DNA from 2 places in the Clostridium sp. 'White wine YQ' genome. Region 1 is predicted to be linked to the other one. Evidence: a T-box and tRNA genes for the amino acid it is inferred to sense, from the RefSeq annotation. Region 1 holds a T-box; the other holds one or more tRNA genes.
What was found. A T-box is a leader RNA that pairs with one kind of tRNA and senses whether it is charged. The one in region 1 lies ahead of gltX (glutamate--tRNA ligase), so its partner is inferred to be a tRNA-Glu.

Region 1 (15,000 bases):
ATTAAAATGTTAACTACGTTACTTTCACCTACATCTGGTGAATATTTTCTTGATGGAGTAGATGCTGTTAAAAATCCCAGGATTATAAAAGGTAAGATTAATATGATAGCTGGCGGGGAAAGGATGATATATTGGAGGCTAACTGCAAATGAAAACCTTTGGTATTATGGACAACTATATGGAATACCAAATGATATATTAAAAAAGCGAATAGATTACTTACTTAATCTAGTAGGCTTACAAGAAAGCAAGGATAAGAAAGTAGAAGAATTTTCAAAGGGAATGAAGCAAAGATTGCAAATAGCTAGAGGTCTTATTAATGATCCAAACTATATATTTATGGATGAACCAACATTGGGATTAGATGCAGTGGTATCTAAAGAATTAAGAGAACATGTAAAATTATTGTCAAAGGAAAATAGGAAGGGAATATTATTAACCTCACACTATATGGATGAGGTTGAGGAACTTTCTGATTATATATATGTCTTAGATAAGGGACAAATAATAAAGCAAGGAACAGTTAAAGAGTTATCTAAGGATGTATTTACAAAGATAGTATATAAATTAACACTTCATAATAATTCAGGTGAATTTAAATCGCATATGCTAAATAACCTTATTTTAAAAGACAATACTGTAGAAATAGAGCAAGAGGAAAATTCCTATAAAATTATTAGTTCAAAGAACTTAAGTCTAGATATATCTAAAATTTGTTCAAGCAAGGGAGCAATTATAAAAGAATTTTACGAGATAGTTCCAAGACTTGAGGATACAATAATTAAGCTTTCAAAGAAAGGGGCATAGCTATGAAACAGTTTGTAAAAGTAGTTATTGGAGAAATGAAAAAGCAGCATCTTAATTATTTCCATAGCAAATTAATATACATTTCATTATTTATATGGCCTATTTTAAGTTTTATAACATCATACTATAGCTTTAAGCCTTTTAAGATAAATAATAGTAATATTAATTACTTAAATGAACAAAATGTGGTAGTATTTATAGTATTAGGATATATGACTATGAGCCTGTTTAGAAGCTTAGTGCAATCCGCTTGGAATTTTTCTTTTGAGAGGATGAGTGGTACATTAGAGCTTATTTATTTATCCCCAGCCACAAGACAAGGAGTTATTTTAGGAAATGCTTTATCTTCATTATTTGAGAGCGTTATATTTATGGTGATATTTACCTTAGGTGTTCTAATATTTAAAAGAGAAGTGTTGAATATTAATTATCTTTCCTTAATGGTGGTTTTTATAATAACTTTAACAATGGCTGTTATATGGGGGATGCTTTTAAATTCTTTGTTTTTATTCTCAAGGGATTCAGGATTTTTATTTACAATTTTAGAAGAACCTATGGAGATATTTTCTGGAGTAAAGGTACCAACATCAGTGTTTCCATTTTGGGCAAAAGGAATAAGTTTATTATTCCCTTTAACTTATGCAATTGAAGCAGTTAGAAATGTTATATTAAAAGGAAGTTCATTAAGTGGGATAACAAACTTTATTATTATTGGAGTAAGTATAATAGCGTTATTATACTTTGCTTGTATAAAAATAATAAAAATAGTAGAGGTTCACAGCAGGAAAACAGGTAATTTCACTTATTTTTAGAGGTAATATGAAGATAGATGTAATTTATGAAAAAGGAATATTATGTGAGTTTAAGTATTCACCGCTTTATGAAATGTTTTGCGCTATGCATGTATTATCTTCTCCAGAGCATCATTTACATAGAAAGCAGTGGGTGCAAAAGGTTCAAGAAAAGACTGATAATAAATTTTTAGAAGAAGTTATGAATTTTGGAGAGCTTACTAATCAATATTGCATAGTGATGGATTTCTGCAGCTATTTTGAAGAGTGTAATGATTTAAGTATATTAAGTTCCATAGAATTCTTATCAAATGTCTCAATTTATAAGGTAAATAAGATATTTAAAGAGTATGATAAAAGAATTACACAAAGAGACTATCTATCATTTTTGGAACTACTAAAAAGGTTTTATATTGAGATATTTCAAGAAGAGCTTAAATATATAGAGCCTATAATTACAAGAGTTCTTAAAAAACAAGCAGCATTAGGACGAGAAAAGGGAATATTTTATATAGTTGACTCTATACACGAAAGAATACAGTTTAATGATGAGAAGATTAAGTTCATTAAAAATAAGGAATATGTAGTAAATAGAGAAAAACTTAAATGCATAACAATAAATTCCTCTACATTTGTAAGTCCTCACCTTATGCTTGGAATAATAGGTGATAATCTATATTTAACACACTTAATTGACTTAGGTTCATATGAGAAGGAAAGTCCGTTAGACTTGGAAAGAACACTTAAGGCACTTGGAGATAGTACTAGACTTAAAATTCTTAAAGAGATATCTAAAAAAGGAAAGAGCACTCAAGAACTAAGCAAAATTTTAAATATCACAGAGGCTGCAGTTTCTAAGGCCTTAAAAGTCATGCAAGAAGGGAATCTAGTGATTAAAGAAAGAAGAGGAAATTATATTATTTATTCTATAAACACTACTGAAATAGATTATATTCCATATAAAATATATGAGTATATTATGATGACATAAAAATTCCTTTACAATCATTTATTCAAACTGTATAATTGTTTTGTATTTGGTAAATATTAATTTAAAATTATATATTTAATTAAGAGCATTGAAAAAGAAGAGTAAATAGAAAATTAAATCTTAGAGATCTAGGGAGGGTGAAATCCTAGAATTTAAATCTATTGAAGGAAGCTTTTGAGCAATAAATAGAAAGCCTATTAGGCGTAGTATATTTATGGGGTTATTCCCTTAAAGATAATTAAGAGGATTAAAATAGTATATTAATATTTTAATCAATTTAGGTGGTAACGCGGAAGTTAGTCTTTCGTCCTAAGATTTTTAGGATGAAGGCTTTTTTTATTTTAAAGTTTTAAAGGAGATGTAGAGGATGAGTTTTGAAAAATTAGCAGATATGATATTCCCAGAAGTTAATCATTCAACAGAATATTATATTGAAAAATATCCAAAAAGAAATTTAATAGAAGGTGCTAGAGTTACAAGATATGCGCCAAGCCCAACTGGATTTCAACATATTGGAGGAGTGTTTGCTGCATTAATCAATGAAAGATTAGCAAGCCAATCTGAGGGTGTATTTTATTTAAGAATAGAAGATACTGATCAAAAGAGAGAAGTTGAAGGTGCCATTGAAGATACTATAGCAACTATGCACAACTTTGGAATGGATTTTAATGAAGGAATGACAGGTCAAGATACTTATAAAGGAGAATATGGTCCTTATAGACAAAGTCAAAGAGCAGAAATATATAATACTTTTGCTAAAGACTTACTTAAAAAAGGATTAGCTTATCCATGTTTCTGCACACCAGAAGAATTAGCTGAACTTAGAGAAAAACAAGTGGCTAACAAAATAACTCCAGGTTATTATGGTGAATATGCTAAATTTAGAAATATAACAGAAGAAGAAGCAATTAAGAGAATTGAAGCTGGAGAGAAATATATAATAAGATTAAAGTCTCCAGGAAATCCTGAAAATAGGGTTGAATTCCATGATTTAATTAAAGGGGATATATCTTTCCCAGAAAATAATCAAGATATAGTACTTATTAAAGGTGACGGACTTCCTACATATCACTTTGCGCATGCAATAGATGATTTCTTAATGAGAACTACAGATGTAATAAGAGGAGAAGAGTGGTTATCATCTCTTCCAATACATGTTCAATTATTTGAAGTATTAGGTTTTGAAGCTCCAAGATATGCTCATATACCAACTATAATGAAGCAAGATGGCGGATCAAAGAGAAAGCTTTCAAAGAGAAAAGATGCAGAAGCGGCAGTTTCTTATTATAAAGAAGTTGGATATCCAACAGTAACTGTAATAGAGTATTTATTAAATATCATAAACTCAACCTTCGAGGATTGGAGAGCAGAAAATCCAACAGCTGATTATCATGAATTTGAGATTCATTTGGAAAAAATGAGTAAGAGCGGAGCATTATTTGACTTAGTAAAATTAAATGATGTATCTAAGGATCGTATTGCTGCTATGAAAGCTAATGATGTTTATGAAATTTATACTGCTTGGGCTAAAGAGTTTGATAGCGAAATGTATAAATTAGTTACAGAAAATGAAGCTATGGCTAAAGAGATATTCAATATAGACAAAGAAGGTCCAAAGCCAAGAAAAGACTATGCAAAATGGGATGAAGTAAAAGAAAAAGTATTCTATTTCTTTGATGAATTATTTGACAAAGAAACAGCAGAACAAATTGAAATGCCAAAAGGACTTTCACTTGAAGATGCTAAAGCTGTAATTGAAGTTTATAAAAATGAATTTAACTTTAATGCAGGAAGCCAAGAAGCTTGGTTTGAAGATTTAAAAGAAATTGGAACTAGACTTGGTTACTGTGCAAATAGAAAAGAATTTAAAGCAAATCCAGACCAATATAAAGGTATGATATCTGATGTGGCTGGGGCAGTGAGGATTGCATTATCACACAGAACTAACACACCAGACCTTTATACTATAATGCAGATTATGGGTGAAGAAAAAACTAGATCAAGATTTGAAAAATTCTTAAATATATAAAGATTCAGGACTTCACAATTATTTTGTGGAGTCCTTTAATATTTAGATGTATTTAAGCAGAATTAAATGTTATAATTTGGATATGTCTCAATTTATGTTATCGAGGTGAATAAATGAGAAAAAGGGTATTCTTAATAGTCTTATTGTTAGTGTCAGTTAGTATTGGGTATTATGGAGTACAAGCACTAACTTCAAATTCTAAAGAAAAATCATTAGAGCCAAAACAAGTTGTAGAAAATTATTTTAAGTACAGAAATGAAAAAAATAAAAAAGAGATTCTTAAAACACTAACAAAATGGCACGATACTCCTAATGTTGTTTGGGGTTTTGAGAATTTAGAAAGTATAAATATAGTAGATATCAAAGAAGAAAATAGTGAAGATGTGAAAAAAGGGTATTTACAAAATGGAAGAGGAAGCGTAAATAATACTACAGAAAATAACCTCAAGGTTTATAAAGTAAAGTATGAAGTAAAATATTTTGAAAATGGGGTAGGACCGCAAGATAGCGGGGTATATGATTGGTGGTTTTATGTTATAAGGGAAAATGAAAATTCACCATGGCTAATTGATGATATGGGTGAATAAGTAATTTGCACAATGAAAGGAGAAAAACATGCAAAACATAAATTTAATAGAGTATAAAGGAACTATATTTAGACATTTTAAAGGAGATTTATATTTATTAATTGATATAGCAGTTCATTCAGAAACTAGAGATGAACTAGTTGTATATAAAGCTCTATATGGAGACTGTGGAGTATATGCAAGGCCAATAGATATGTTTTTAAGTGAAGTTGATAAAGAAAAATATCCTAATATAGAGCAAAAATATAGATTTGAACCGGTAGTTATTAAAAGTGTGAAGTAGTTTAAAATTAATTGGGAAATATGAGGGAGAAATTATATGGTTGAAAAAGGGTTAAATAAATTTTTCTGGGGCTTTATATTTATAATGCTTGGTTTTAGAATTCAAGGTTTTGATATTTTTCCGGATATAATTGGGTATATATTGTTTGCAGTTGGATTTAAAGATTTAAATTCAAGTAGTGATTATTTTAAAGTAGCTTCAAAATATAATATAGTAATGATAGTGGTATCAATATTCTCTATATATGAGATGCCAACTCATACAGAAGGTATTCACTTTGGGTCACTTGGAATTCTTAGCTTTATTGTAGGAATAGCATCTCTCGTGATAAGTTTATTAGTTGTATATAACTTATTTATGGGAATCCACGAAATTGCACATAGACAAGAAAGATATGAACTAGCAGAAGATTCTCTTAAAAAGTGGAAACAGTTTTTGATTTTACAAATTGCAGTCTGGGTTGTATTACTATTAATTTTTATACCAATTCTAGCAATAATATTAGTTTTTGCATTTTTTATAGCATCAATTATAATAACAATATCCATCTTGAGTTTCTTAAAGAGATGTAGTAGAGAATTAAGCGAATTATCATAAATATTAGAAGAGTTAAAAATACCGTGCTATTTAGTTAGCACGGTATTTTATATAAAAAAGAATATTAGCTTAATTTAAATGATGATTTTAATGATACTATTCTGTTAAATACTAATTTTTCAGGAGTAGTATACTTAGTATCTATATTAAAGAAACCATTTCTAACCATTTGGAACTTATCTTGAGGTTTAGCATCTTTAATAGCAGTTGGCTCGATAAAACCTTGCAATATTTCCATTGAGTTTGGATTTATTTGTTCTAAGAAGTGCTTATCTTCACCTTCCTCAGAATCATCTAATATTAATGGTTCATATAATCTAAATTCAGCTGGAACACAAGATTTAGCATCTACCCAGTGAATAGTTCCTTTTACTTTTCTACCAGTGAAACCTGAACCACTCTTAGTTTCTGGATCATAGGTACAGTGAATTTCTATTACTTCTCCATTTTCATCTTTAATTATTTCGTTGCATTTAACAAAATAAGCTCCCTTTAATCTAACTTCGTTACCAGGGAATAGTCTAAAGTATTTCTTTGGAGGAACCTCCATAAAATCTTCTCTTTCAATATATAATTCTCTTGAGAATGGAACCAATCTAGTTCCTTGTGTTTCATCCTTAGAGTTATTTTCTATCTCAAGCATTTCTGTTTCGTTTTCAGGATAGTTAGTTATTACAAGCTTAAGAGGATTTAATACAGCCATAGCTAGTGGTGCTTTAAGTTGTAAATCTTCTCTTATGAAATAATCTAACATTTGAGAGTCAACAACAGAATTAGCCTTTGCAACTCCAATTGCTGTGCAGAAATTTCTTAATGCATCAGGAGTACAACCTTTTCTTCTTAATCCAGAGATAGTAGGCATTCTTGGGTCATCCCATCCATCAACAACTTTTTCATCAACTAATTGTTTAAGTTTTCTTTTACTCATAACGGTATTAGTCATGTTTAATCTTGCAAATTCAATTTGTCTTGGAGTAGCTTCCATTTCACATTCACGCACAACCCAATCATAAAGTGGTCTATGATCTTCAAACTCTAAAGTACAAATAGAGTGAGTTACGTGTTCTATAGCATCTTCTAGTGGATGAGCAAAGTCGTACATTGGATATATACACCACTTATCACCAGTATTATGATGTGTAGAATGAGATATTCTGTAGATGATCGGATCTCTCATATTTATGTTCGGAGAAGCCATATCTATTTTTGCTCTAAGAACTTTTTCACCATCTGCAAATTCACCATTTTTCATTCTTTCAAATAAATCTAAGTTTTCGTGAGCAGATCTATTTCTATATGGACTCTCTTTACCAGGTTTAGTTAATGTACCTCTATATTCTTTAGCTTCTTCAGCTGTTAAATCACAAACATAGGCTAAACCTTTTTTTATTAATAAAATAGCTTTTTCATACATAGTATCAAAATAATTAGATGCAAAGAAAAGTTCATCCCAATTTCCGCCAAGCCATTTTACATCTTCTTTAATTGATTCAACATATTCAGTATCTTCTTTAACTGGATTAGTATCATCAAATCTTAAGTGAGTTTTTCCATTAAATTCTCCTGCTAAACCAAAGTTTAAAAGAATAGATTTAGCATGCCCAATATGTAAGTATCCGTTTGGTTCAGGTGGGAAGCGGGTAATAATCTCTTTGTGTTTGCCGCTTTCTAGATCCTCTAGGACTATATTTCTTATAAAATTAGAAGAATTAATTTCGTTTGACATAGTTTTACCTCTCTTATTCTGTATAATTAAGTTATAAAAAGAACATATTACGAAAAATAGTATTCCTTTTTTATTCGTAGATAATAATAATTTTAATCCAATATTAAGGAAAAATAAAGATAAACTGCTATAAAATATTAAAAATTATCCGAATTTCATGGGAATTAAGTGTTTTACCATCTATTTATGTCACAATTTTAGGAGTAATAATTATGATGAAATATTTACTAGATACTAATGTCATAATAGGACTTTGGAGTAAGTATCCAAGTGTTTTAGACAAACTTATTAAATATGATAAAATTGCGATTCTAAGAGAGATAAGTGAAGAACTTGTGATTAAAGAAAGAAGAATTTATAAAGGACAAGAAGTATTATCTGAGAGATTTTGTAGCCTGCTTTCTTTTATTAGGGATATTGATAAAAGTAGAATTGAAGAGTTTTATGAAATGCTTGATATAAAATACTCAAAGAAAGGAAATGCATATTTTGAAGAGGTGAATAAGTTATCTCGGATTGATTTGATTATTTTATATGCCTGTACTTTGGAAGAAAGTCTTATATTAATAACAGAAGACAGAAAACTATTTAATGCGGCAGGTATAATATTAGGCGAAGATAGAGTAATGTCTTTAAAAACATTAGTAGAAATCTACCATAAAGAGGTGTAAATAATTGAATAAATTACATAGTGATAATGAAATAGTCAATTTAATAAAAAATAATAGAATGGCTGTGATTTATTTTAGTGGAAATACCTGTGGAGCTTGCGAGGTCATTAAGCTTAAAATTGAAGATATATTAATAAAGTATCCTAATATCAAGTGCGGGGCAATAGATGCAGAGAGGCATTTAGACTTAGCAGCAAAGTACAATATATTTTCAGTTCCAGTATTTCTGCTATATATAGATGGAAAGGAAAGTATAAGACTTGGAAGAAATTTAGATTTGTTAGAGTTAGAAGCAAATATAGGAAGGTATTATGAGATGATATTTTAAAGAGTTTTGTTTAATAAACTAAAAACAATAAAGTATGAAATCCTCTATATGAATTTTAAGGTGATAAATGTACTTTTGATGATCTTATGTCAGAGTAAATCTATTTCACCTGAATCAAAGATGGAACTAAACTAATTAAAGGCCATATTATATAACATAAGGTAACTTTAGTTAGTCGATTATTTGATATCAAGATAGAATAATTCAAAATAGAGGGTGATTGAATGAAACAAAAGACAAAGTTAACGGGAAGAGTAATATATCCTAATGATCCAGGATACCAGCGAGCTCGTATGAACTGGAATCCATTTACCAATGCATACCCCATTGTATTTGTATTCGCACAGCAGAATGAAGATGTTGTAAATGCCGTAAGATGGGCTCGTGAGAATAATGTGCCCATTCGTATGAGAAGTGGTAGGCATGCTTTGGCAAAAGATTTTTCGCAAACAAACGGAGGCATAGTAATAGATACCAGTTTAATGAGAAAGGTTGAACTAGATAAGTCATTAGGAATTGCTACTGTTGAAGCAGGAATACGTGTAGGAGCACTTGTAAGGATGCTTGCACAGATAGGAATCTTGGCTCCATTTGGAGATAGTTCAACAGTTGGTATAGGAGGCATAAGTACTGGTGGAGGAATTACTGCAATCCAGAGAACAGCAGGAGTTATATCAGACAATATTCTATCAGCTACTTTAGTTGATGCCAATGGTGATATTCTAAATGTTAGTGAAGATGAAAATTCTGATTTGTTATGGGCAATTCGCGGAGGTGGAGGAGGAAACTTCGGAATTATTACTTCCTACACTTTTAAAGTGCGTCCAGCACCATTTAAAGTTGGAATATTTCAAATAATATGGCCATGGGAGCAATTGAATGAAGTTATAGATGCTTGGCAAAGATGGTCTCCTTCTGTAGATAAAAGACTTGGTACAATATTAGAGATATATTCAAAAACCAATGGACTTCTACGTTCACAGGGTATATTCCTTGGTCCAAAAGAAGAACTGGAGAAATTGATAACAACTTTGACAGATGTAGGATCTCCTGTAAAGGTGTTTGTTGATGAGGTTTCACTACTAGAGGCGATAGATTTTTGGGCTCCGAATGAACCTCTATTTGACAATCAAAACACTACCTGGTCTTCTTCTTGGGTAGAACAAATGCTTCCTGATGATGGAATTAATGCAATACGAAACTTTTTAGAAAAAGCAAGAGGAAGCGAATCTAATTTCTTTTTCTTAAACTCTGGAGGAGCAATGAACCAGGTACCTCCACAGGCTACGGCTTTTTTCTGGCGCAATACTAAATATTATTTGGAGTGGGATGCCTCATGGACTGATCCATGTGAAACACAAAAGAATATTGAGCTTGTCCAACAAACACGGGAACAATTAAGACCTTATGTAACTGGCTCATACGTCAATGTACCAGACTTAGGAATAAAGAATTATGGTCAGGAATATTATGGTGATAATTTTGCTAGGCTTAAGAAAGTTAAAGCAAAATATGATCCAGAAAACATTTTTCATTTTGTACAGAGTATTCCGATACCACCTGATTGTGATAAATGCCATAAGGATTATAAGTAATAGCAACAATTGATTTTTATTAAGACGGATAGTTATTTTATAAAATGTAGTAAAGCGTGCGATATTTAAAATCGCACGTTACTTAATTCTTTATTGGTTAATATAAAAAATAAGTTGATAAAGTTACATAAGTAATATTAATTAAAATCACCTCATATTATATTTTGAGGTGATTTTATGTTTGAAATAATTAAGGAGTTAATAATTTAAGTTTAATAAAGTGAATACAATAATATTAAAGAGAGATTTTAAGGGTTATATGAAATATAAGGTGAATAATTAGATTTCTAATTTATTTATAATTAATTTTTTATATTTAAAGGGAGGAAGGGTTTAATGAAAAAAATTATAAACAATCCGGACTTAGTAGTTGAGGACATGCTAAAAGGAATGGTTGCAGCTCATCCACAATATATAAAGAAATTAGAAAATGCAGATGTATTAGTTAGAGTAAATAGAACTGCTAACGGTAAGGTAGCATTAGTTAGTGGAGGAGGAAGTGGTCATGAACCTGCACATGGAGGATATGTAGGAAAGGGAATGCTTGACGCAGCAGTTGCAGGAGCAGTATTTACGTCACCTACACCTGACCAAGTATATGAAGCTATAAAAGCTACTGATTCAGGAAAAGGAGTTTTACTTATAATTAAGAATTACACTGGAGATATAATGAATTTCGAGATGGCAAAGGAAATGGCTGAAATGGAGGGGATAAATGTAAACGCTGTCGTAGTTAATGATGATGTAGCAGTAGAAAACAGCACCTATACAGCTGGAAGAAGAGGAATAGCAGGCACAATATTCGTGCACAAGATAGCAGGAGCAAAGGCTGAAACTGGAGCTTCTTTAGATGAAGTTACAGAAGTTGCAGAAAAGGTAATAGCAAATGTAAGAAGTATGGGAATGGCGATTTCTTCATGTATAGTCCCAGCAGCAGGTAAACCAAACTTTACTTTAGGTGAAGAGGAAATGGAAATTGGAATGGGGATACATGGGGAACCTGGGACTCATAGAGAGAAAATAAAATCTTCTGATGAAATTGCGGAACACTTAGTAAATAAAATTTTAGAAGATTCTCCGCTAAATAAAGGAGAAGAAGTTGCAGTAATGGTTAATGGGTTAGCATCAACTCCACTTATGGAATTATATATTGTTAATAAAAAGGTAAATGAAATACTAGAAGGAAAAGGTATAAAGACTCATAAAACATTTGTAGGAGAATTTATGACATCACTAGAGATGGCTGGCTTTTCTATAACTATATTAAAGCTTGATAGTGAATTAAAGGAACTACTAGATGCGACCGCAGATACACCAGCTTTTAAAAGTATATAAGGTGGAGGAATATATGTTATGAGTATAGATGGGAAAAAGGTTATAGAGGTATTAGAAAAAATAAATATAAAGTTGGAAGAAAATAAGGCTTATCTTTCAGAATTAGATGCAGCTATTGGAGATGGAGATCATGGCTTAAATATGTGTAAAGGATTTAAGGCTGTGGTAGAAAAACTAAAAGAGGATGATGGACAGGATATTGCAGGTATTTTAAAGAAGACTGGAATGGCATTAGTTACTAATGTAGGAGGTGCATCAGGGCCTTTATATGGGACAGCTTTTATGAAAGCGGCTGGATGTGTAAGTGGGAAAACAGAAATAGATATAAATGATTTTGGAGAGATGCTATATTATGCCCTTGAGGGTATAAAGATGAGGGGCAGAAGTGAAGCAGAGGATAAAACTATGATAGATGCACTAGAACCTGCTTTGAAAGCTGTGAGGGAAGGAATATCAAAAGAACTTGAAGCAAAAGAGGTACTTAGATTGGCTAAGGAAGCAGCATTTAAAGGTGTTGAACATACTAAGGATATTATAGCAAAAAAAGGGAGAGCTAGTTACTTAGGTCTTAGAAGTATAGGACACCAAGATGCTGGAGCTACTTCATCTGCTATAATGCTAGAGACTATATACCAAGCATTTAATTAAAAATTTTTGTATTAATCATGTTTAGATAACTTCAAAAAGGAGAGTATACATGGTAGGGTTAGTAATAGTTTCACATAGTGAAAATATAGCAAAAGGGGTAAAAGAGTTAGTTGAGCAAATGGTACCTAATGTACCTATTGCGGCAGCTGGAGGAGCATATGACGGAAGTATAGGTACAGATATTGAAAAAATAATGAATGGAATAGAAAGAGTTTATACAGAAGATGGGGTAATTATAATTTTTGACTTAGGCAGTGCTTTTATGAATGCTGAAATGGCTATAGAATTTTTAGATACTGAAATGATAGATAAAGTAAAAATAATAGATTGTCCTATCGTAGAAGGAGCAGTAACAGCTGCTGTTGAAAGTAGCTTGGATAAAACTTTAATTGAAATACAAGAAGCCTTACAACCTATGGATTTAGGTAAAATGCCTTAAGGTAAGTAAGGTCAAGGTTTGTAAATATTTCAAAACTATGATAGTATGTTTAAGCATGTAAAAAATTATATGCCTTAGGTAACAAAACGTAGGAGGAATGAATGAATGAGTAATGTACCAAGTTGCCCAAAATGTAATTCAGAATATACATATGAAGATAGAGGTCTGTTTATTTGCCCAGAATGTGGACATGAATGGAATTTAGAAATAGAAACTGAAAATAGTGAAGATAAAAATATTGTGAAAGATTCTAATGGAAATATCCTAAGTGATGGTGATTCTGTAACAGTAATTAAAGATCTAAAAGTTAAAGGAAGTTCATCAGCTATAAAAATGGGAACAAAGGTAAAAAATATACGTCTAGTTGATGGAGATCATAATATTGATTGTAAAATTGACGGTTTTGGTGCTATGCAACTGAAGTCTGAATTTGTTAAAAAGATATAAAGGTAGACGAATCAACCCCTGGACAGAAATGTCCAGGGGTTTTGCTTGTTTATATATTTAGGATAATTAGTTAAATGTTGTAGCGTTGAAGCCATCCATAAAGGAAAAAAATAAATTAATTTTCTTGTTGACCTTCACGCGACGTCATACTTTATAATCGAAATTGTAATAAGTGATATCACAGTTTCAAATGAATTATAAGGAGATGATTTTAATGAAAATAATAATACAGGATACTTTAAGTTTATATAAACAAATGCTTAATTTAGCAGAAGGAGAGAGAAGAGATTTCTTTAGCAGAGAATTAGTAAAACCTTTTAATCCAATGTTTGATAAAATGCATATGCCAAAGACACCTGAGGCAATGGGGTGTATAGAGTTATTTGGCCGCGACTCAAAGATAATAGAGATGTTAGAAAAGCTTGAAAAGGCAGACGCTTGGAATAATGCAAGAAAAGCTATGGAAACAGCAGTAGAGCACTTTGAAAAAGCTTCTATTCCATTACCTGAAAAAGTTGTAGTAGGAATCTTTTTAGGAAATCCGGAATTTTTAGCTAACGTGGAAGGGTATACAGGTATGGGTTCTATACCTGGTTTTATACAAATAATAATTGATCCTAATGAAAAGAACCTACCAAAGTTAAATGCATGTGTAGCTCATGAATTTCATCATAACGTTCTTTTCTATAATGCGAAATGGAACTTTATGACTGATGTAACAGTTGGAAAGTACCTTGCAGTTGAAGGATTGGCTGAAAGCTTTGCGGCTAGTTTGTATGGTGAAGAGTTTATCGGTCTTTGGGTAACGGGTCTACAAGGTACTGATTTAGAAAAAGCAAGAAGTATAACTTCAAAAGCACTTGATGTTAAAGGCTTTATGGAAGTACGTAAATATATCTTTGGAAAGCACCCAATGATGCCTGAAACTATGGATTTTGACATGCCATTTTGTGGAGGTTATGCGGTGGGATATCACGCAGTACAGGCATATTTAAGAAAAACTGGAGTTTCAATAGAAAAGGCTACAATAATAGATGGAAATGAAATTATGAGGGCATCAGGTTATTTTGAAGTTTAATTAATAAAGAACTCACTATATAATAGTGAGTTCTTTATTTTTCACAATAATATGTAATGGCCTAGTGCAATATCTGTATAAAAAACATACCTCTTACAAGCAATAAATAACCACTTGCTTAAGTTATATTTACAAGGGGGAAAACAGTCCATATAATAAAAAATGTGGGGAGTGAAAATATGAAGATACGAATAGAAGTAGATAATAAAATTGAAGAAAATGAAGTTATCATTAGATGCAGTGAACTGAATGATGAAGTTAAGAATATTCAAGTTTCGCTTAACGATATATTGTCACAAAATAAGAATATAACTTTCTATAAAGGAGATACAGAATACTATCTTTCCTTAGATGAGATTTTATTCTTTGAAACAGAAGAAAGTTATATTTGTGCTCATACCGTTGACAATATATACAATGTGAAATATAAACTTTATGAACTTGAAGAATTCTTACCTGGATATTTTATGAGAGTTTCAAAATCCACAATTCTGAATACAAATCATATTTACTCCATAACACGCAGTATATCATCATCAAGTAAGGTTGAATTTCAAAATACCCATAAGCAGGTATATGTTTCAAGATATTACTACAAACCATTAAAAATTAAATTATTAGAAAAGAGGAAATGATATGAAAAGAGAA
Region 2 (15,000 bases), on a different contig from region 1:
TAATGGAAAAATACACGAATTTTTAAAAATTTTTATAAATAAATATTCGCTAATTTGTTGACCTTGATAACTTACTTTGGTAGTATTGTATAGGGGATAAAGTTTAATTACTTATAAAAATCCACCAATAAAATTTAGTGAATTTATAAGCAATAAACACTCAAAATACTTAATAACAAGCTAATTTTTATTAGCATATTTGAGGAGGAAATAATATGTCAGCATTTGTTGTATTAGGAGCCCAATGGGGAGACGAAGGAAAAGGTAAGATGACAGATTACCTAGCAGAAGAGGCAGATGTAGTAGTTAGATTCCAAGGTGGAAACAACGCAGGACATACAGTAGTCGTTGGAGATAAAGAATATAAGCTTCATTTAATCCCTTCAGGAATATTATATGATGATAAATTAAATGTAATTGCAAATGGAGTTGTTGTTGACCCAGTTGCATTATTTGAAGAAATAGATTATTTAGAAGGTTTAGGAGTTAAGGTAACTCCAGAGAAGCTAGCAATTAGTGATAGAGCACATTTAATAATGCCTTATCATAAAGTTTTAGATAAACTTAAAGAAAAAGCTAGAGGAAAGAATGATATAGGAACAACTGGTAAGGGTATTGGACCTTGCTATACTGATAAATATGAGAGAAGTGGAATTAGAATATGTGATCTTCTTCATGAAGATGTATTTAAAGAAAAGTTAGCTGAAAACTTAAACCTTAAGAACCCATATATTACTAAGGTTTTAGGTGGCGAAGAGCTATCATTTGATGAAATATATGATCTATACTCAAAATTAGCTGAAAGATTAAGACCATTCGTTCAAGATACTTCAGTTAGAGTATATGATGAAATTAAAAAAGATAAGAATGTTCTTTTTGAGGGAGCTCAAGGAATGCTTCTTGATATAGACCACGGAACTTATCCATATGTTACTTCATCAAATACAACTTCATGTGGAGTTGCAAGTGGAGTAGGAATTGGCCCTAATATGATCCAAAATGCTTTAGGAATTGCAAAAGCATATACTACAAGAGTTGGTAAGGGACCATTCCCAACAGAGTTAGAAAATGAGACTGGTGAATGGATAAGACAAAAAGGGCATGAATATGGCGTTACTACTGGAAGATCTAGAAGATGTGGATGGTTAGACTTAGTTATATTAAAAACTACTGTTAGAGTATGTGGATTAACATCTCTTGTAGTTACTAAAATAGATACTCTTGCAGGATTAGATAAAATTAAGATGTGTGTAGGATATAAGTTTGAGGATAAGGTAATAGATTATTTCCCTGCATCTCTTGAAGATTTAGCTAAATGTGAACCAGTTTATGAAGAATTTGATGGCTGGGATGAAAGCATAGAAGAAGCAAGAAGCTATGATGAGTTACCGGAAAATGCAAAGGTATATTTAAGAAGAATAGAAGAAATTACAGGTGTAAAAATTGATATAGTATCAGTTGGACCTAAGAGAGATCAAACTATAAGAGTAAAATAAGCTTTAATAACAAAAAAGAGGGTATACCCCTCTTTTTTTATTGCAATTCAATATTACGACTGCTCCAAACAATTTTAAGTATAGAGTATACTGGCACTACAAGAAATGCACCAGCAATCCCAAATATAGTAGCTGCAGCTATTACTAGGAATATGTCAGTAAGAGGGTGTATTTTCATTGCTTTTGACATAACTAAAGGAACAATAAACCTACCTTTAATAGTTTGTGCTATCATAAAAACCAGAGTAAGTTTTATAACCATTGGAAGCCCCATAGTCAAAGCAATTATATATGGAATAATCATGGATATAAAAAACCCCAAAAAAGGTATGAAGGCGAGTATAAAGGTTAGTAACGATAAAAATAATTTCCCAGGAAAACCTATAGCTAAATAACCTATAAAAACTGAAAGGGCAAGAAAAAAAGCCACTGTTGCCTGCCCAGTTATGTACTTAGAAAGAACAGTATCACCTTCTTCAATAATATAATTAGCTCTTTTATGCTTTCTTACAAAAGGTAAGGATAATAAGTACTTTTTAAATTTTGTATCACCATTTAATAGATGATAAACGATTAATAAAACTAAAATTACATTAGAAAAAAGATTCCATCCGAAATCAAATAAAGCTCTCAGAATAGAAATTATTCTTGATATATAATTTTGTCCTTGGCTCATAAAATAATCTTTAATAGCATTAAAATCAATGTAGTTTGAAAGTAGATCTTTAATATAATTGAAGTTTCCGTCTTTATATTGAGTAATTAATAAAGAAACTCTATAAATAAAATAATCTTTTTGCTCAACAAGATTTGAAATAATTATAAAGAAAAAAACATATAAAATTAAGGATGAAATTATTAGTGATAAAAAAACTGATAATTTTAATGAGAGTCCTTTTTTAACGAATAATCTTTTTAAGGGATTTATAAGATAATATAGGAATAAAGCAATAACTATAGGTAATATAATTACCTTAGAAGCTTTTTTAATAAAAGTTATTAAAATAGTGGATCTTGACAATAATAATATAAAGATTAAAAATAGATTTAATATTAATAAGTTATATAGTAAACTCTTCTTTTCCATAATGATCTCCTTAATATTTTTATTATGGTTATTTTTACTCAAAGAGAGAAAATTATGTTTCGAAAATTTAACAAAATTAAATCCGACTAAAATACTTGACTTTGTTTTAACATAATAATATAATTTCTTTGTTGGGAACAGCAACGAATCTATTTTAGCGAGGGTGGTAAGGATGATAACAAAGGAAATGACAATCGGAGAAGTAGTTAGAACTAATCCTGAAAAGGCAGAAATATTAATGAGCTTTGGTATGGGATGTGTTGGATGCCCATCAGCTCAATCAGAAACATTAGAAGAAGCTGCTATCGTACACGGATTAAATTTGACAGAATTAATGACTGCATTAAATAAATAAATTTTTACTTAAAAGAGTAGGAAAGGGTTGTAGAAAGTATGAATAATGACTTTTTACAACCCTTTAAATTTTTGAGTTTTATATATTAAGTGATAGAATATATTGTATAAGTATTTATTGTGGAGGTAAGAGATGGGGAAGAGTTTTGAATATATATATCCAATAAATTATTATAATTTAGATGTAGGACTAAAATGTAAAATAACTTCTATTTTTGATTTTTTGTGTGATATAGGAATGCAGCAATCCGAAAGATTAGAAGTAGGGGTAGATAAGTTACTAGAGAAGAACTTAACTTGGGTGTTTTATAAATACAATCTTAAAATATATCGGTATCCTGGTTTTGGTGAAAATATTAAGATAAAAACTATTCCAACAGGGTTTAAAAAGTTCTATGCCTATAGAGAGTATTTTTTATATGATGAAAAAGATAACTTAATAGCTGAGGGTATGAGTTTATTTTTTTTAATAGACATTAGTAGGAGAAGGCCATCTAGAATTCCAAAAGACCTATATGAAGCTTATGGCTGTAGTGGTGATATAGAAGAGACTATTCCTATGAATGAACCTGATAAGCTTGAGGAGGCTCAATATTCAAAAGAATTTTATGTTAGATATAGTGATATAGATTCAAATAAACACGTTAATAACACGAGATATGTGGAATGGGCATTAGAAGTTGTTCCTCAAGAAATAATTACTAACTACACATTAGAAGACATTAACATAGTATTTATAAAGGAAATTACTTATGGACATATGGTAAGAACTATGTGTGCAACTGAAGAGCAAGAAGGAAATAAGATTAAAATTGTACACTTAATTAAAGATGATGAAGGAAATGATATAACATCCTTAACAAGTCTATGGAAGAAGATATAGTGAAATAACCCTGAGGCATTATGCCTCAGGGTTATTTGCTTTAAGAATAGAGTTTATTGCTTTATGAGAGGAACTCCAAGCCCATTGAAGATTATATCCTCCACAGTCTCCATGAACATCTAAGATCTCACCTATAAAATATAATCCAGAAACCAATTTAGATTCCAAGGATTCCTCATTAACATCACGAGTATCTACACCACCTATAGTTACCTGTGCATTATTGAATCCATTTGTTCCAATACATTTAAATTTCCATTCCTTCATTAGAGAAATAAGTTTGGATTTTTCCTGCCATGATAATTCCCAAGCCGGCTTATGAAAGTTATCAACAGAAGCTTCTTTAAGTAAAGTAGGAATTAGTTTTTTGTTAACAATTCCTATAAGAGCATCAGAAATTTTCCTGTGTGAAAAAATACTTAAATGGCCTTGTAGGAAATTATCCACATCTGTATGAGAAGCTTCCGGATTCATATCAATTAAGATATCAACAGATTTGCCTTCATAAATAGCTCTAGAAGCTAGTGCAGACAGCTGCAGAATGGGTGGACCGGATATTCCATAGTCAGTAAATAATAGCTCTCCTAATTCCTTTCTATGAACTTTTCCATCTATTGAAATAGAAGCTAAGCCGTCAAATTTAATTCCCGATAGGGCTTTTAAATAAGGATAATCTAATTTAAGCTGCACTATTCCAGGTAAAGGAGTAATAACTTTATGACCAAGATCTCTAGATAAGGAATATCCAGAGCCATCAGAACCAGTTTTTTCAGCAGATTTTCCTCCACAGGCTAAAATTAATTTTCCACAGGAGAAGGAGTCGAATTCTTCATTGCTTGTGGATAAAATAAATTTTTTATTCTTGTGGATAGATTTTACCTTACAAGAATTATAAACAGGAATACTACGATCTTCTAAGGCTAACCTCAAAACATCAACAACTGAAGAGGCTTGTAATGATTTGGGATATAATTTTCCGTTTTCAAGTTCCACAATAGGAAGACCTAAAAATGAAAAAAAATCTATAGTATCATTTACTGAAAAATTTTCTAATGTAGTTATAGGAAATTTCTCATTTGAACTGTGAAATCCTTTGAAAGGAGAAGTTATTGTTGAGTTAGAGATATTGCAACGTCCATTTCCAGTTGTTAAAATTTTTCTACCAACTCTATCTCCAGCTTCTAAAATTGCAACGTCAATTCCTAAGTCTTTTGCATAAATAGCTGCAAGTAAACCAGAAGCACCACCACCAACTATTAATAATTCATGATGTATCATATCAAACTCTCCTTTTAACATTTTGATTAATTAGAATAAATAAATTGTATCATTATTGAAATAATATAACTAGGGGAGAAAAGTGAATATGCAAAGAAAAGAAAAAAGGTATATAATTAATTTATATAGTAGATTTTAACTATATGTAACAAAAGGAGGTAGAGAAAATGAATGCTACTGAATTATTGAGTTTTAAAAATTGGGTTGTAGTGGGGGATGTTACAAATGAAAGTAAATACGCCGCCAAGATACTAAAAAAATTAAAGTCAAGAGATTTTAATGTAGAAGGAGTACATCCTAAAGGAGACGGAACCTATAAAACATTAAAAGAAGTTCCATATAAAATTGATGTTATAGACTTATGTATAAATCCTATTAGTGGAATAAAATTTATTGAAGAAGCAAAAACTTTAAACATAAAATATATTTTAATTCAACCAGGAGCAGAAAGTAGAGAAATATTAGATTACTGCAAAGAAAATGATATAGTAGCTATTGAAGGATGTGCATTAATTGCTCTTGGATAGAGGAAGGAGACTTACATATGGATGACAATAAAAATAGAATTAGAGACAGAGAAAAATCTAATGCAGAACTTAGAAAAATGTTTCCTAAGGGTGGAGCAGATATTGGAGTTGAAAATGGCGAAAAGATAGGCCATTATGCAAATTCAAAAAACCATAAAGATAGGTAATTTAATACAAATAGTTATATTTATTTGAAAGACTATCTTGTAAAGGATGGTCTTTTCTTGTAAAATATAACTTAAATAATCTATAAATAAGAGTAAAATTAGGTGGATTATTAAAAAAAATAAAAAAAGTGTTGACACTATTATTAAATTTCGGTATTATATTCTTTGTCGGGTTGCTCCGAGAGTAATCACCGAATAAGGTTGTTGTTATTCATGGCTCCTTGGTCAAGCGGTTAAGACACCACCCTTTCACGGTGGTAACAGGGGTTCGATTCCCCTAGGAGTCACCATTTTATCCCATGAATTATTTATGGGCGCATAGCTCAGCTGGGAGAGCACCTGCCTTACAAGCAGGGGGTCACAGGTTCGATCCCTGTTGTGCCCACCATAAATTCATACGGCTCAGTAGCTCAGTTGGTTAGAGTGCCGGCCTGTCACGCCGGAGGTCGAGGGTTCGAGCCCCTTCTGAGTCGCCAATTAAAACTCAACCAAAAGTAAACTTAATATGGCTCCTTGGTCAAGCGGTTAAGACACCACCCTTTCACGGTGGTAACAGGGGTTCGATTCCCCTAGGAGTCACCATTTTATCCCATGTTTATTTATGGGCGCATAGCTCAGCTGGGAGAGCACCTGCCTTACAAGCAGGGGGTCACAGGTTCGATCCCTGTTGTGCCCACCATAAATTTAATACGGCTCAGTAGCTCAGTTGGTTAGAGTGCCGGCCTGTCACGCCGGAGGTCGAGGGTTCGAGCCCCTTCTGAGTCGCCATTTAATTTAATAAAACAAAAAATTATTTGCTGGCATGGCTCAACGGTAGAGCAGCTGACTTGTAATCAGCAGGTTGTAGGTTCGATTCCTATTGCCAGCTCCAATTTAATATGGCTCCTTGGTCAAGCGGTTAAGACACCACCCTTTCACGGTGGTAACAGGGGTTCGATTCCCCTAGGAGTCACCATTTTATCTCAGATTTATTATATGGGCGCATAGCTCAGCTGGGAGAGCACCTGCCTTACAAGCAGGGGGTCACAGGTTCGATCCCTGTTGTGCCCACCAATTAAACTTAATATGGCTCAGTAGCTCAGTTGGTTAGAGTGCCGGCCTGTCACGCCGGAGGTCGAGGGTTCGAGCCCCTTCTGAGTCGCCAAAGAAAAAGTCTTAGTATTACTAAGACTTTTTTGCTTTTTATAATATTTTAAAGTTTATATAAAAAAATAGAGCCTTAAATTAATAAGACTCTAACCTCTATTTGGTTTTAATAAGTTAAGCTTAACACGTATATCGTCTCCATAAAACTTGCATAGTCTAAAGTTTCCAATTAATCTTGAACTAATTCTTTCAGTATAACTCTTTGCTAAATCAATAAGAGAAAGATTAGTTGAAATAAGCATCTTCTTATTTTTTAATAATTTAGCATTTAAAAGATTAAATAATTCAGTTATGGTAAACTCAGTTATCTGTTCTGCCCCTAAATCATCTATAATAAGCAAATCACAGTTAATCAGAAGTTCTTCTAAGTCACGATTATTATCAAATTTTATTTCTCTGAAGTTCTTAATAAGCTCGTCAGAAGTTCTATAGAGAACTAAATAACCACTGTCTAACAAATCTTTAGCTATAGAATCAGATAAAAAAGTTTTTCCCGTACCAGGGCCACCAAAGAATAATAAATTTTCATTATGATTTTTAAAATTTGGAATGTACTCTTTTAAAACATATTGATAAATAGTTTCTATATTCTTTCTAGGAGAGTATTTCTCAGTATCTGATTTATGAGATGAATATAATGAGATATCCCAATTATCAAAATTATTCTTTTTTACAGCTTCAGATAATTGAGAATTTTTATAATACACTTGAACTAACTTTGCATTATAACATGAACAAGGATCTACTCCTACGTAACCAGTATCCTTACAAATATTACAGTGATAATGAATATTTAAGTAGTCTTGTGGATACCCTTTAGAAACTAATAATTCGTATTTTCTTGCCCTTAGATCCATAATTTTATTTTTAATTTCTAAAACTAAAGCTTCTGAATTATTACCGGCTTTCAATATACTTCTTGATAAGTACAAAGATTGTTTTCCTATTTCCTGATCTAATTCAATTATTTCAGGATAAAGTCTTTCTATTTCTTGTTTTCTAGTTTTTAACGCTTTTGCTTCATTTTCTCTAATTTGTTCATAAAGACTTAAAACTTCAGCTTTATAACCTTTAATCATCATTATCCCATCCTAATAATTTTTTTTCTAAAGAATCATAATCATAATTTCTTCCCTCGAAGTTATCGAATCTAAGCTTAGATTTTTCTTTTTCTTTAGGTTGATATGTGTTTTTTGTATTTTTAGCTCTATAAGCAGCTTCTTTTTCTGCAATAGAATCAAGGGTCTTTAAGTTGTCTGCATGCCATTTAGATAATATTCCATCAATATATTTAAAATCTGCACGATTTAATCTCTCAAAGCATATGTTACATGCTTTATATATTATGTCTAGTGAGAAATTGTATTTAGAAATCCATTTATCTAAAAGTTCCTCTTGAGGTTTCATAATTTCAGAGTTCTTAATTCCTAGATAAGAAAGTATATTTTTTATTTTTACCCACTTATCTTCAGATTTTTTAATATAGTTTTGAGCATCCTCTATAGTCTTTATATTATTATCATTCCATGCTAAGGCAACTTTTTCTATGTAGCGGGCATCTCTTTTCCCTTTTGAAACGCAATATTCAATTAATAACAATATTAACTCAGAAGTAAAACCAAAATCTTTTTGCCAACTTAAATAAGAAGTCATTTCTTTAGGGGATAGGGGTCTTGCAATAAGTCTTTCGATATCTTTTAACATATCCTTAGTAGAATCAGTATTTAGTGCATCTAGAAGACTTATACTATTAGAAGCTTCTTCATTTTCTTCTGCAAAACTAGTAAATTCTAAATTGAAGTTATTCATTTTATCTATTGGTATAAGCTTTAGTAGACCTTCTTCCTGCCAATAATATAAGGCATTCATCACATCAGATTCTAAAAGGTTAAGCTTTGTAGCAATAATTGAGGAACTAACACCTAATTCTCCAGACAAAATATATTTAAGCATTAAAATATATACCTTAACAAACTCGCCGCGTGCTTTAGGCATATATTTTTCAATAAATATATTATTTACAGGAGTGAAAGAAACAGGTGAGTTTTTTAACATAAATGTACTCATAGGCTATCTACCTTTCACTAAAATTTATATACTTACACAATTAGTATATAAAATATAATTATTTCTAAGTGTAAGGATATTATAACAAACAGAGATGCTTAATACAATTTTCAATTTATTATATATATAATGCATTAAGGAATTTACATGTCACTGTCCAACTCTTAGTTGAAACGTCTAAGAGTTGGACCATGAGATGTAATATGACTCTTGCATTATATAAAGTTAACAATAGAATAATTGGTGGTATAGTATTTTAAATTTTGGGAACAGTAATATTTGTGTTTAAAAAATAAAGTTTTAAAGAGGATTAACAATGAAGTGTAGCCTGAGAAAGTTATCAAGAAAAATTAATATAGAGATATTTTGTAATAAAGTAACTAAAGATAAAAAGATAATAGTTCTAGCAGCACTATTTTTGCTGCTTGTTACATATTCAAATAGAATATATGATGAAAGAAGATATTATGAAGTTTATATAAATGATAGATTTATTACTTATACAAATAATAAAAAAGAAATAAAAAAAGAATATAAAGAAGTGTTAAGTTATTTAAAGAATAAATATGAAGAAGCGGATATAGATAAGACTAGTGTGGTTTTTAAAAGTAGTTGGAATAAAGATGTTGAATTTTCTAATAATATTGAGGTTAAGGAAAATATACTCAAAAGTTTGCAGGGAAGCGTAAAAGCTAAAAAGTTAATTTTAGGGGATAGGACTTTAGGATATGTTTCATCTGATAAGGAAAAAAAACAAGTATTTGAGGAACTTGCTAGTGCATATATAAAAGAGAATGGGATATGTAGAGATGAAGTAAAGAAAGTTGATGTTTCAGGAAATATAAAATTAGAAGATGAAACAATAAATATATCAAAAATTGAGCCAATAGAAATTATTGCAAGTAATATATACAATGAAAATAAAAAATCAAGTAATCCATTAATAAAAATAGATATAGTTGTAAAAAATATTGTAAATGAAGAAATACCACCATCAACTAAAATTGTTTCAACAAAAGATTTATATTGGGGGGAAAGCAACACAGTTCAAGGTAAAGCAGGGACAAAAGAAGTTTTAAGGGATTTAACCTATGAAAATGGGGTAGTTATTAGTGAGCAGAGAATTTCTGAAAAAGTAATAACAAAGGCAACAGATAGTATTATATACAAAGGAGCAAAAGACCCTATTTCTAGTGGAGTAGCATTTTTAGATCCCCCATCAAGAGGAGGCATAACTTCAAGTTATGGAGCTAGGTGGGGTTCTAAACATCATGGAATAGACATTGCTGGAAATACAGGAGATCCTATTGAAGCTGCATTTGATGGAACTGTAGCTGATACTGGATACAATAGTATATACGGAAAGATGATAGTGATAGACCATGGAAAAGGTGTAGAAACTGTTTATGGACACTGTAGTAAAATTCTTGTGAGTGCTGGAGAAAAGATTAAAAAAGGAGATCTTATCGGAAGAATAGGAACAACAGGAAGAAGCACTGGACCGCATTTACATTTTGAGTTAAGAGTAAATGGGGAGGCTATAAACCCAATTAAATACGTTAAGTAAAAAAAGAGAGCTTTATTGTAAAAATAAAGCTCTCTTTTTCTCAAGTAAGTTTATTAAAATAGTTTTGATAAATTTACGTAACCTTCACCATATAAATTTTTATCATAATCAATAGACTCACAGGATAATTTTAATATTGAAACTAAATCCTTAAAGCCTAGGCTTGGATTGTTTTCAAAAATAATTGCACATAATCCAGTTATATAGGCGCAAGAGCACGAAGTACCACTAAAGGTTTCATAAGATTTATTTAATTTAGGAGCATATATCTTAACACCATTTCTTTCTGGAATATAGTACTTATGAGTATTTAAAGAAACTATATTTTTAGCGGCAGCAGATAAATCTGGTTTTTGAATATTACCCGAGAAACCACAGGAGGAATATTCATATGGCTTAGGCTCATTAGTTGTATCTAAACCTCCAACAGTTATACAATTTTTTAACATAGCTATTCCTGTAATTGATAATGAATCATTTTTCATACTACCAGAAGGAACTATAGGAATAATATTGTTATTAATTAGCAACTTAAAAGCATCAGAGAAAAGATCAAGAATATATGGACTATTTCCTAAGTATTCGAACGGTAAACAAAGTAGTTTAATTTTTGTTTTTTCATTCGTAGTTATAATAGTATTTATAGATAAAAATATGTTTGAGATATAGCCTTTACCAGTTAAATCAAAAGCCTTATAGGCATAAATAGAAGATTCAGGGGCAATTCCTCTAAAAGAACTTCTAGAACAATGACCACTTCCAGAAATTATTCCGGCTACCATTGTCCCATGACCATTATCATCATAAGGATAACTATATTTATTAATAAAATCATAAAAACCAGAAATTCTATTTGAAGGAACAACTAAATCTTCATGAGGGTATACACCAGAATCTATTATTCCAATGGAGATTCCCCTACCTGTTAACATATACTTAGTACTTGAAGATACTCTGTTAGCACTTATAGTTGAAAGTCCACCACATAAGTGGCAGAATTCATCAAGAAAAATAACTTCAATTTGTGGAAACTCAGATAACCTTTCTAAGGCCCTCTTATTTACTTCCGCAAAAATTAAGTTTAATTCAGGGAAGGATCCAATATGTGTACCATTAAAGGATACGACTTTCCGTTCAATATCCTTAAGGAAACTTTTGCACTTTATGATTATTCTGAATTTTTTATATAAATTAAGTGAAATTATTTTCTTGAGAGAAAAATCTAATTTGGTTTTTGAGGAAAGCATAGTTAACTCCTAAAAATTAATTCTCTATATTATATATATATGATATTAATTTAGACACTATAATAAATAAGGAGCTAGAATTTAACTACTTGACCTATTTTAGCAATAGCTACTTTTTCATCTTCAATAGAAGTTAATGAAGTAAAAGTTTCATTAAAGTCTTCAAGGGATAAAATAAAGGTCTTATAATGAATTGGAAGCATAATTGGACAATCCATCATTTCAAACATCTTGTAACTTTCTAAGGGTGAACAATGCATCGCTAAGAACTTATCTGGTTTATAACATCCTACGGGCATTAGAGCTATATCACAACTGATACCTTTAAAGTTTTCTGTATATGCAGTATCACCTGCAAAAAAAACACTTTTATATTTTCCTTTAATTAAAAATGAATGACTTTCAGTTGGCTTTCCTAAATAATATCTTCTTCCGTCATGTTTTGCTTCTATGGACTTAACTTTTATTATGTCATCATCATATACCTTACCATGATTTAATATAAAAACATTTTTAAAGCCCAAAAGGTTTAGGAATCTCTTATATCCCTTTGGAGCTATAACCTTAGCATCTTTGTTAATTTGCATGAGTGATGAGAAATGTATATGGTCAGAATGACCATGGGATAAAAGAATATAATCAAACTTTAGAGTCCTTAAGTTCATTGGAATTTTAACTTGCCTTTTAAAATATCCTAAATTATTAGTAATAACAGGATCTGTAAGTATTAGTTTCCCCTCAAGATTTATTATTGTTGTAGCATGACCATACCAGTAAACAGAATTGTTCTCAATTGGGTCATTAAACTCTACACCTGCGGGTTTACCGTAAGTTTTTATGTTATTTATTGTTAGTGTAGTTAAGAACTTAATATTTGATAATACTCTCATTTTGTACTTTTAGAACCTCCATTTAAAAACTATTATTCCAACAATCATTAGAACAACACCAATGATCTCATTTAAACCAAAGGTTATTTTTGTTGTATCAAAAATTCCAAAGGCGTCTATAAGACCAGCAGCTGTAAGTTGAGCTACTAGAATAATTCCTATGGCATAAGTAGCTCCAAGATCTTTTATACCATACATTACAGTGAAAATAATAATTACACCTAAAATTCCTCCAAGTAAATATAATTTTTTAGCACTTAATAATTGTTTAAAATCACCTTTACCGAAAAACCAAGTAATTATAAGTGTAACAATAAAGGCAGAACCTTGAACAAAAACATTTGTTTCCCAAATACCAACCTTTTCACTTAACCTTGTATTAAATACTCCTTGTAATGACATTGCAAGACCAGCAATTATAGAAAAAATTATTCCCATATGATTTATCACCTCAAGAGTATTATTCCACAAAAAATCTCTAAATATAAAAGGCTAAGGAAAACTTTTAATATTCCTTAGCCTTCAGTTGTTTATTAAATTATATGTATATTCTATCTTGATAGGCTGTAAATATCTGAAAAAAACATATCTTCTATAATCTTTTCTGAGTAGCCTAAACTTATGCCAATACTTACAAAATCCTCAAGGAGTGTCTTATAGTGATCTTGTGAGGGAGAAATTATTAAGTCGTTAAGATCTATAAGAATATTTAAAAACTGATCACTTAAACAATAATCATTAGGTCTAATTTCTATATCTTCTAAATCGGTATATTTTTTATCTAAACCGATGTTTAATATACAACTTAAACATTTAATGTATTTAACCATAACATTTTCTCTTGATATAAGTTCTTCTTGGGAATCCTTCCAAAACTTAAAGCACTTAGTTTCATTTGCTAATTCGCTGATTTTTGTATGAAGAGCTAAGAATCTTCTAGCTGTTAATTGATAATCACTAAGCTTTTCATTTATTATTAACTTATTATTTGCTTCTTCTTGTGCATTAAAAAACTTTTGTAAATTCATAATATTTACTCCCCCGTTTCAACTTAGCAAAACCTGCTTTCTATATTGTACATAATCTTTTCAATATTGAAAAGAAGGGGAAAACGAATACACGGAATTTTCAGAAAAATTTTTTTCGAATTTATAAAAACTTATATTAGTAACTTTTCAATTTATAAGATTTTATAACCATTTCTTTCTTATTATTTACTGGCTTCCATAATTCAATTCTATCAATTTTAGCCATATCGTAGAACCCTTGAGTCTTTGCAGTACTACAAGCTAATTCATACTCATTCTTTTTCCATTCTCTTTGAGCGAAGTTTGTATTTGCTAAGGATACGTGAAGATCCCAATATTCAATATTATCTCTAACATTAAAACCATGGAGTTTTAGTGTATCATTTATGTTTCTAGATAATCTACTTATATATCCTTTTTTCTCCACCTTAAGATTAACAGATTTATGAGGTTCATTAAAACAAATTATATCCTTAAGTTCTACCTTAAATCTCTTATATGGATTTATAATTTTCGTTAAAACTGCATCTAACTTTTCAATATTTGGGTCTTCGATAATTTCCAAAGTTATATGAAGCGTAGGAAGATTTCTGTATAACCTATGTTTCTTAGAAATACTCTTTTGAATAGGTTCAATTTGTTTATATGACTCATCATCAAATAATGCTACTAGATAATACCTCATTTTATACCCTCACTCATTGTAAATAATTTCATCATTTCTATAGATTATATCACACTTTTACAAAGTAAAACTAGTATAAAAAATTTTCTTAAGAACAATACTAGTTTTGAGTGAAAGGAGGGAATAACTAATGGATCATAATGAAAGCATTGGATGTACAGTAGAGGAATGCAAATATCATTGTAAAGACGATGATTATTGCACTTTAGATCAAATACAAGTAGTAAAACATGAAATGAAAGCCACTACAACAGAATGCACTGATTGTGGAAGCTTTGAATCTAATTATTAATAATTAAAATCGAACCTAATGGTTCGATTTTTTTACTGTTTAGAATAGTTATGAAAAGTCATTAAGACAATTAATTTATTTTTATTAATATTAATTAAATATCCTCCGTAAAAATAAAATATTGCTAAAATGTTCTTAAACCCAACAAATTACTAAAAAAAACCACTAAAAAATTATTTAAATATTCTCTGTTTATGTTATAATGAAAACTAATGGATATATTTAAATAAGCACTAAATAATTAATAATTACTTAAATATATGAAATTGATGGAAAAAATGGATAA

Region 2: it has a tRNA-Glu gene. The T-box ahead of gltX (glutamate--tRNA ligase) is inferred to sense a tRNA for this amino acid. The anticodon was not compared.

Annotation. Positions count from the first base shown of each region.
Region 1 is NZ_JAQYUU010000001.1:838,005-853,004, forward strand. Features, by position in the region: gene PTZ02_RS04090 (ABC transporter ATP-binding protein) at 1-807, shown strand, start outside; gene PTZ02_RS04095 (ABC transporter permease) at 810-1,619, shown strand; gene PTZ02_RS04100 (ArsR/SmtB family transcription factor) at 1,627-2,589, shown strand; T-box leader at 2,669-2,904, shown strand; gene gltX (glutamate--tRNA ligase) at 2,957-4,618, shown strand; gene PTZ02_RS04110 (DUF4829 domain-containing protein) at 4,732-5,205, shown strand; gene PTZ02_RS04115 (DUF1653 domain-containing protein) at 5,234-5,488, shown strand; gene PTZ02_RS04120 (hypothetical protein) at 5,525-6,085, shown strand; gene PTZ02_RS04125 (glutamine--tRNA ligase/YqeY domain fusion protein) at 6,150-7,811, opposite strand; gene PTZ02_RS04130 (hypothetical protein) at 8,024-8,482, shown strand; gene PTZ02_RS04135 (thioredoxin family protein) at 8,487-8,810, shown strand; gene PTZ02_RS04140 (FAD-binding oxidoreductase) at 9,035-10,405, shown strand; gene dhaK (dihydroxyacetone kinase subunit DhaK) at 10,742-11,740, shown strand; gene dhaL (dihydroxyacetone kinase subunit DhaL) at 11,759-12,388, shown strand; gene dhaM (dihydroxyacetone kinase phosphoryl donor subunit DhaM) at 12,438-12,827, shown strand; gene PTZ02_RS04160 (zinc ribbon domain-containing protein YjdM) at 12,933-13,274, shown strand; gene PTZ02_RS04165 (DUF2268 domain-containing protein) at 13,489-14,352, shown strand; gene PTZ02_RS04170 (LytTR family DNA-binding domain-containing protein) at 14,532-14,987, shown strand; gene PTZ02_RS04175 (LiaF transmembrane domain-containing protein) at 14,989-15,000, shown strand, end outside.
Region 2 is NZ_JAQYUU010000011.1:36,428-51,427, forward strand. Features, by position in the region: gene PTZ02_RS18575 (adenylosuccinate synthase) at 216-1,496, shown strand; gene PTZ02_RS18580 (AI-2E family transporter) at 1,534-2,583, opposite strand; gene PTZ02_RS18585 (DUF1858 domain-containing protein) at 2,756-2,938, shown strand; gene PTZ02_RS18590 (acyl-[acyl-carrier-protein] thioesterase) at 3,071-3,820, shown strand; gene PTZ02_RS18595 (NAD(P)/FAD-dependent oxidoreductase) at 3,839-5,098, opposite strand; gene PTZ02_RS18600 (CoA-binding protein) at 5,266-5,625, shown strand; gene PTZ02_RS18605 (hypothetical protein) at 5,643-5,792, shown strand; tRNA gene PTZ02_RS18610 (tRNA-Glu) at 6,008-6,082, shown strand; tRNA gene PTZ02_RS18615 (tRNA-Val) at 6,105-6,180, shown strand; tRNA gene PTZ02_RS18620 (tRNA-Asp) at 6,192-6,268, shown strand; tRNA gene PTZ02_RS18625 (tRNA-Glu) at 6,300-6,374, shown strand; tRNA gene PTZ02_RS18630 (tRNA-Val) at 6,396-6,471, shown strand; tRNA gene PTZ02_RS18635 (tRNA-Asp) at 6,484-6,560, shown strand; tRNA gene PTZ02_RS18640 (tRNA-Thr) at 6,589-6,663, shown strand; tRNA gene PTZ02_RS18645 (tRNA-Glu) at 6,673-6,747, shown strand; tRNA gene PTZ02_RS18650 (tRNA-Val) at 6,770-6,845, shown strand; tRNA gene PTZ02_RS18655 (tRNA-Asp) at 6,860-6,936, shown strand; gene PTZ02_RS18660 (ATP-binding protein) at 7,028-8,017, opposite strand; gene PTZ02_RS18665 (DnaD domain protein) at 8,010-9,005, opposite strand; gene PTZ02_RS18670 (peptidoglycan DD-metalloendopeptidase family protein) at 9,322-10,572, shown strand; gene PTZ02_RS18675 (S8 family serine peptidase) at 10,626-11,819, opposite strand; gene PTZ02_RS18680 (MBL fold metallo-hydrolase) at 11,894-12,709, opposite strand; gene PTZ02_RS18685 (DMT family transporter) at 12,719-13,147, opposite strand; gene PTZ02_RS18690 (dUTP diphosphatase) at 13,261-13,737, opposite strand; gene PTZ02_RS18695 (2'-5' RNA ligase family protein) at 13,874-14,422, opposite strand; gene PTZ02_RS18700 (DUF1540 domain-containing protein) at 14,553-14,714, shown strand.